2 regions of the Paenibacillus marchantiae genome follow, and region 1 is predicted to be linked to the other one. Evidence: predicted binding sites of a transcription regulator. Region 1 holds the regulator's gene; the other holds the start of a gene.
The links. Region 1 encodes Rex, which represses fermentation and respiration genes when NADH is low (regulators of the CRP and FNR family bind a similar motif). Its sites were predicted from a motif close to TTGTGAAATATTTCACAA; they were not measured.
Positions count from the first base shown of each region.

Region 2: nadA (quinolinate synthase NadA) is a predicted target of Rex. The motif match lies at 1,911-1,928, and genes of this name have one in related genera.

Region 1 is NZ_CP118270.1:5,642,577-5,646,879, reverse strand. Features, by position in the region: gene dinG (ATP-dependent DNA helicase DinG) at 1-2,590, shown strand, start outside; gene PTQ21_RS25315 (redox-sensing transcriptional repressor Rex) at 2,817-3,470, shown strand; gene PTQ21_RS25310 (amidohydrolase) at 3,457-4,303, shown strand, end outside.
Region 2 is NZ_CP118270.1:1,207,467-1,211,769, forward strand. Features, by position in the region: gene ftsH (ATP-dependent zinc metalloprotease FtsH) at 1-1,701, shown strand, start outside; gene nadA (quinolinate synthase NadA) at 2,000-2,938, shown strand; gene nadB (L-aspartate oxidase) at 2,975-4,303, shown strand, end outside.

The sequences.
Region 1 (4,303 bases):
TGATTTTCATTTTCTTCAAAATGCACTCGATCGATGCGGTTATCTGCCATTTACCGGACGGATCCTGGATACGATTGATTTCCTGAAGATCTCGTTCCCGTCACTGGGCTCTTATCAACTCGGTTATGTGTCTTCGGAATTCGGATTTCAGCATGACCGTCCTCATCAGGCAGACAGTGATGCTCTTGCAACAGCTTTTGTATTACTGAAGTGTCTCGATGAGCTGCGTGCATTGCCTCTGATCACGATTCAGCGCCTCAGTGACCTGTTTGCACCGGAAGACAGCGACTTGGGTTGGTTCTTCGATGGAATGCGTTCTGAGAAGGAAGCAGAGCCTATTCAGGATCTGGATGGTCATACGTATTACCGCCAGCTTGCCCTGAACGTGAGTGACTGGACCGATATAGGCTCACCACGTGATGAGCGAGAGGGTAATCCGCTGGAAGGCGTGAGTTTTGAGCAGTTTATGGATCAGGTTAGAGATAACCTGAAGGAGACGCTGGACCATTATGAGGAGCGTGAGGCGCAAACTCAAATGTTCAGCAGTGTACGACAAGCTTTGGATGAGGAGAAACATCTCTTAATCGAAGCTGGGACAGGTACGGGCAAATCACTTGGTTATTTGCTGCCTGCTATCTATGAAAGTGTAAAACAGGAACAGAAAGTCATGGTCAGCACACATACCATCAACCTGCAGGAGCAATTGAGAGAGCGGGATATTCCTATGCTGACCCAAGTGGTTCCGTTCCCGTTCAAGGCAGCGGTGTTCAAAGGACGTGGGCATTATCTGTGTCTGCGTAAGTTTGAGCATAAAATCAATAAACGTGAATTTGCTACACCGAAAGAGGATTACTTTACAGCGGCTCAGATGATTGTCTGGCTTACTCAGACGGAGACTGGAGACGACGAGGAGCTTAATCTAAGCGGGCGCGGAGGAGACTTCTGGGAGACGGTACAGAGTGAATCTGAGTCCTGTCTTGGACGTTCCTGTCCTTGGTTCCGCAAATGTTTCTATCACCGGGCCAAACATGAAGCCGGGCTTTCCGATATCGTCATTACGAATCATTCGAAATTGTTTACGGATGTCAAAGCAGCACATCAGCTGCTGCCAGCCTACGAAAGTCTCGTCATCGATGAAGCACATCATCTGGAGGACGTAGCAGGTAAGCACCTTGGTCTTCATATGAAATATTTCACGTTGGTTCATACACTGACCCGACTGTTTAAAGATAGCCGAAATGGCCAACTGCCTATGCTGCGTTCTCAATTGTCGGGTCATGAAAATTCGGTACAGTGGGGCTCCATGATTGATCAGATGTTCCCGCTTGCTGTCGAAGTTAAAGAGATGTGGGATCGACTAAGCGATGCATTGTTCGGACTGCTGCCTGAACGCAGCGATGCTTCTCCAGGCGAGACAGGACAATTCTCACTTAGACTGAAGTCTTCACAAAAACCAGCCAAATGGCAGGAATTGCAGGACGCTGAAAACCAAATTTATGTCACCCTAGGTGATTTGATTCGTAAAGGCGACAAGCTGCTGCTTGAAGTGAAAGAAGATCAGGACGATTATCAGTCCGATAGTCTGATTACGGATATCTCAGGTCTGCTCAAGGATTTGGCAACGATTAAGGATAATCTGCGGTTCTTCATGCGGATGGATGATGCCAATACCGTGTACTGGATGGAGGCCAGCGGCCAGTTCCGCAGTAAATCACTGCAACTCTATGCTGTTCCTGTCGATGTCAGTGCTCAATTGAAGGATATGTTCTTTGATAAAAAGAAAAGCGTTGTGCTTACATCGGCTACGCTTTCCGTTGACAAGTCATTTCAATTCATGATCGAACAGCTGGGTTTGCAGGAAGCTGCCGACAATAACCGTCTGTTAACGTCGATGCTACCTTCACCGTTCAATTATCGAGAACAAGCGCTGCTTGTCATTCCGCGTGATTTCCCAAGCGTGAAGGGCAGTGTAGGCGATGCACACTTTGTGGATATGCTCGTGCACTCGCTCGCGGAAACGGCTATTGCGACTCGTGGACGCATGATGGTGTTGTTTACCTCCTACCGCATGCTGCGACAGGTCTATGACCCGCTTAAGGAGGCTTTGTCAGGCAACGATATCTCTTTGCTTGGGCAAGGGGTGGACAGCGGCAGCCGTTCCAAGCTTACACGTCGGTTCCAAGATGCTAAAGCAACGGTGCTACTTGGCACAAGCAGCTTTTGGGAAGGCGTGGACATTCCGGGAGAGGCTCTGACCTGCCTTGCAATTGTCAGACTGCCGTTCCAGCCACCGAATCATCCATTAGTGGAAGCGAAGAGCGAGCTTTTGCAGCAGCAAAAGAAAAACCCGTTTATGAAGCTATCCGTGCCACAAGCCGTCATCCGTTTCAAACAGGGATTTGGCAGACTGGTTCGTACAGGCAAAGACAGAGGCATTGTGATTGTATACGATACACGCGTTATTGAAGCGTATTATGGCAAGTACTTTTTATATTCATTACCTGGTCCCAAAATGGAGCACATGCTTACAGAGCAGATAGTTCCACGCATTTCGGAATGGCTCGAGAGACCAACCGAAGAGCAACAATAACAGATACGCTCTGTAGCTTCCATTATTGCAAGACGCCAGTGATTGGCGGTAAAATTGAGTAATATCATGTATTCGTTTCATGGATATGCGAGTAAAGCGATTAAAGCAATTATCCATTATATAACAAGGAGCATCCTGTTTAATTCAGTAATCATTTTGCATCGTTTTAGACAGGGTGCTCATCTTTTCATCTATCTATCGTGGCCTTGGTAAGGGGGAGCAATGAATGAAATCAGATAAAATTTCGGAAGCCGTGGTGCGTAGATTACCTGTTTACTTGCGTTATTTGAATGAACTGCATCAGCGGGAAGTCAATACGGTTTCTTCACAAGAACTTGGACTGAGGCTGGATTTGAATCCGGCCCAGATTCGTAAAGACTTGGCTTACTTTGGTGACTTTGGTCGTAAAGGGATTGGATATGACGTTTCATATCTCATTGAGAAAATCCGCCATATTTTAAAAATAGACCAGCAGATCAATGTAGCTCTTGTCGGAGCAGGTAATTTGGGACATGCCTTGTCCAATTACAATGCCTATCTCAAAGACAACATGAAGATCGTCGCTGTATTTGATGCCTACGGTCCGAAAATTGGGAGTCAAATCAACAGTTTGACGGTACAACCGATGAATGAATTAACGGATTCGGTCAAAAAAGATAACATTCGTATAGGTATTATCACGGTTCCGGATACGGAAGCCCAAAATGTTGCAGATCAGCTGATTGAGTCAGGAATTGAAGCGATTCTGAACTTTGCGCCAACGATCCTGAAGACCCCGCCGCATATTCGCATTCATCATGCTGATTTTACGACGGATCTACTTAGCCTGGCTTATTACTTGGAGAATGGAAAGGACGACGAGGAAGATGACGACAAATAGATGGGTAATTCACAACGGCAAATTTGCCGTGAGTGAAGGTACGAATTGGAACGTGGTTCAAGGTTTTATGGTTGTTGAGAATGACAAGATTGTGCATATTGGTGAGACATTGCCGGAAGGAGACGAAAGCCTGACAAAGGTGGACGGAAAAGGACTGTTCTTCTTGCCGGGTCTGATCAATACGCATGGTCACGCGGCCATGTCGCTCCTCAGAGGCCATGGAGACGATCTGGCGTTACAAGTATGGTTGCAGGAGAAAATGTGGCCAATGGAAGCCAAAATGACGTCTGAAGACGTATATTGGGGCACATCACTTTCCGTGCTTGAAATGTTGAAGGGTGGAACAACAGCTTTCCTAGATATGTATGATCATATGGATCAGGTTGCGAAAGTGGTGGAACAATCCGGCGTTCGGGCTGCTCTGGCACGTGGGGTAATCGGGCTTTGCTCAGAAGAAGAACAACTGCGCAAGCTCGAAGAGTCCGCAGCATTTGCCCGTCAATGGAATGGACAAGCAGACGGAAGAATTACAACCGTAATCTCTCCGCACGCCCCTTACACTTGCCCTCCGGATTACATAGAGAAGCTGGTACAGGTTGCTCATGATCTGAATCTGCCTTTGCATACGCATATGTCTGAAACGCTTCGCGAAGTGGAACAGAACGTGGCTGATTACGGACTGCGTCCAGTCGCACATCTGGAGAAGCTAGGATTTTTCTCCCGTCCATCTCTGGTTGCACATGCGGTACATCTGAATGATGAAGAGATCGAGATTCTCGCAAAGCATGATGTAGCAGTTTCCCACAATCCAGGCAGTAACCTGAAATTGGCTT
Region 2 (4,303 bases), 2.5 Mb from region 1:
TTGACGTTGCTGACTTCCTTTATTCCTTTGATCATTATGTTCCTGCTGTTCTTCTTCCTGTTTAATCAGGCTCAAGGCGGCGGCGGTAAAGTAATGAACTTTGGTAAAAGCCGTGCTCGTCTCTATAACGAAGAGAAGAAACGGGTTACGTTTGAAGATGTTGCGGGTGCTGACGAAGAGAAACAGGAACTGGTTGAAGTCGTGGACTTCCTCAAGGACCCTCGTAAATTCGCAGCAGTAGGTGCGCGGATTCCTAAAGGCGTATTGCTTGTAGGTCCTCCGGGTACAGGTAAAACCTTGCTCGCTCGTGCTGTTGCCGGTGAAGCGGGTGTACCATTCTTCAGTATTTCCGGTTCTGACTTCGTTGAAATGTTTGTCGGTGTCGGTGCATCTCGTGTACGTGACTTGTTTGAAAATGCGAAGAAAAACGCCCCATGTATCATCTTTATCGATGAGATCGATGCTGTAGGACGTCAGCGTGGTGCTGGTCTTGGTGGTGGTCACGACGAACGTGAACAAACACTCAACCAGTTGCTTGTTGAAATGGACGGATTCGGAGCCAATGAAGGTATTATCATCGTTGCTGCAACGAACCGTGCTGATATTCTGGACCCTGCCTTGCTGCGCCCAGGACGTTTTGACCGTCAAATCACGGTTGATCGCCCTGACGTGAGAGGTCGTGAAGCGGTTCTGAAAGTACACTCACGCAACAAACCACTCACCAAAGATGTGAAGCTGGACATTATTGCGAAGCGTACTACCGGATTCTCCGGTGCAGATTTGGAAAATCTCTTGAATGAAGCGGCATTGCTTGCGGCACGTCGTAATCGCAGAGATATTTCCATGCGTGAGGTAGACGAGGCGATTGACCGTGTTATCGTAGGTACGGAGAAGAAAAGCCGTGTCATCAGTGATCGTGAGAAACGTATCATTGCTTACCACGAAGCAGGTCACACCATTGTAGGTTACTTCCTGGAACATGCCGATATGGTACATAAAGTTACCATTATTCCGCGTGGACGCGCGGGTGGATATGTAATCATGTTGCCAAAAGAAGATCGTATGCTTGTAACCAAGCAGGAGCTGTTGGACAAAATAACGGGACTCCTTGGGGGCCGTGTTGCAGAAGAATTGTTCATTGGTGAAATTGGTACTGGCGCATACAGTGACTTCCAGCAAGCGACAGGTATTGTTCGAAGTATGGTTATGGAGTACGGTATGAGTGAGAAATTGGGTCCTATGCAATTCGGAAGTTCACAGGGACAGGTATTCCTGGGCCGTGATATTGGTCATGAACAGAATTACTCGGATTCCATCGCATATGAGATTGATCAGGAAATGCAACGCTTCATTAACGATTGTTACGAGAAATGTAAGGACTTGCTCGTAAAACATTCGAAAGAGATGCATCTGATCGCACAAACATTGCTCGAAGTGGAGACATTGGAAATGGATCAGATCAAGGAATTGATCGAGACAGGTTCCCTGACTCCAAAAAGTGAGAACAGCAATGATGGAGAAGGCACGCCTAGCGAAAGCGGAGAGGCGATCATCGACAACATCGGTGATGTACGCGTCCGTATCCAAGGCAAAGATGAAACGCCTGAGCCACCAGCCGGAGATATTCCTAACGAAGCTCCGAATCTGGACAAAGGAAACAGCAATGACCCGGATGATGGTGGAACGAAGCCAACGTCTTAATTTATAACAACCATCTGTTTATAGTGGCAGATGAACAAAGAGAGCCTTCGGGCTCTCTTTTTTTATATATTCCTTTAAATTGTATAGATAATGATAACGGGGAGCTATAGGGCGAACCACGTAGGAAATGGGCGGTTATGCCCTTGTTCTGGGGCGTTTTCATTTATTGACAGAGTCGTGAACGTTGTGTACATTAGGTGTTAAACCGCTTGTGATTCGTTTCTCAAGCGAAAATAACGACTTGGATTTGCCATATGAAACAGCGTATAAGGCTGTCCCGATAAGGAGAGGATCACAGGTGGAAGCTCTGGCTTTAGAGCGCAAGGCTGAGATGAACCGGGAGCTGCGCGAGCGGCTGATGGAGTTGAAGAAGGAACGTAATGCCATTATTCTTGCCCATTATTATCAACGTGACGAGGTACAGGAGGTCGCTGATTTCCGGGGAGATTCGTTTTTGCTGGCCCAGAAGGCGGCACAAACCGATGCGGATGTTATCGTTTTCTGCGGGGTTCATTTTATGGGTGAAAGCGCTAAAATTCTTGCCCCTAACAAAACGGTTATCATCCCCGACGAGCGTGCAGGCTGCCCAATGGCAGACATGGTGAACGTTGAAGGCTTACGTAAATTGAAAGCACAGCACCCGAATGCCAAAGTTGTAACGTACATCAATTCTTCAGCTGAGATCAAGGCAGAGACCGACATCTGTTGTACATCGGCCAATGCTGTCAGAGTCATTCAATCTGTTGATTCCGATGAAATCATCTGGGTACCGGATAAAAATCTGGGACATTATGTGCAACAACATACAGACAAGAAAATGATTATCTGGGAAGGTTACTGCAATACCCATGATATGCTGACGGTCAAAGACGTGGTTGAGATGAGAGCGAAGCATCCAAATGCCGAGTTCGTTGTTCACCCGGAATGTCGTCCTGAGGTTGTAGAGATGGGTGACTTCGTAGGTAGCACAACCGCCATTCTGGAATATTGTAAGAATTCGTCCGCTAAAGAATTTATCGTAGGTACCGAGGATGGTACAGGATACCAACTGCGTCTCGATAGCCCAGATAAACAATTCCACTTTGCTACCAAGTTCCTCGTATGCCCGAACATGAAGGTCAACAACTTGAAAAAGCTGGTTAAATGTCTGGAAACGATGAAGCCGCAAATTTACGTACCGCCAGCGGTTGCCGACAAAGCCAGAGAATCACTAGAGCGCATGTTACTGGTGAAGTAGCATGCGCTACTCTTGCTCCAAGACAGGTGAAATAACATGATACCGCAATATTTAGTGGATTTTGATCTGTCCGCGCTGCCGATGGTGGAGACGGATGTGCTGGTTATTGGTTCGGGCATTGCTGGTTTGTTTACTGCGATCAAGGCGAGTGAACAACGCAGTGTGTTGATGATCACGAAGAAGTCGTTACTGGAAAGTAACACCCGGTATGCGCAGGGAGGAATCGCTGCGGTTATTGCTGAGGATGATTCACCTGCCTACCATTTGCAGGATACACTTGTTGCAGGAGCGGGATTATGCCGCTCCGAAGCAGTCGAAGCATTGGTGAACGAGGGCCCGGACGGAGTGAAAGAACTGATTCGACTGGGTACTTTGTTTGATCTGGAGAACGGCGAGTTGGCGTTGACGCAGGAAGGTGCGCACAGCCACCGCCGTATTTTGCATGCCAATGGGGATGCAACGGGATATGAGATTGTGCGTGCACTGGCTGCACAGGCGAATGAACATCCGGGGATTGAAGTGTGGGATGAGCATTTTGTCATTGACCTGATTACAGAGCAGGGAGAATGTGTAGGTGCGCTGGTTCAGAAGGCTGACGGCTCACAAGTATTTGTGAAGGCAGAGGCAACCGTACTATGCTCTGGCGGAGCTGGACAATTGTATCGATATACGACTAATCCGGAAGTGGCTACAGCAGATGGTGTGGCGATGGCCTATCGTGCCGGGGCAGTTGTCCGGGACATGGAGTTTATCCAATTTCACCCGACCTCCCTTTGTTATCCGGGAGCACCACGTTTCCTGGTGTCCGAGGCGGTACGTGGCGAAGGAGCCTATTTGCGCAATGTGAAAGGCGAGCGCTTCATGGAACGGTATCATGCACAGCTTGAACTGGCACCACGTGATATCGTCGCGCGGGCAATTGTCAGTGAGATGGAATCGACAAACAGCACCTTTGTATATTTGGATATCACTCATGAACCGGCGGAGATGATTAAGCATCGGTTTCCTACTATTTATGAGACCTGTATGCGATACGGACTGGATATGACCACAGACTGGATTCCGGTTGCTCCTGCTGCACATTACATGATGGGCGGAGTGAAGACGGATCTCAGTGGGGAGAGCAGCATTGGCCGGTTATTTGCCTGCGGTGAGGTATCTTCTACTGGAGTACATGGAGCCAATCGCCTGGCGAGCAACTCTCTGTCTGAAGCAATCGTATTTGGCCGGAGAATCGTGGATCGTATTCAATCCCTTCCTCCGCTTGCTTCACTCCAGACAAATATTCCCACATTAACAACTATTCGCAGGATCATAAAGGAAGAGCAGAAGCCGGTGTCCGAAAGACGCTTGCGTCTGCAAAAA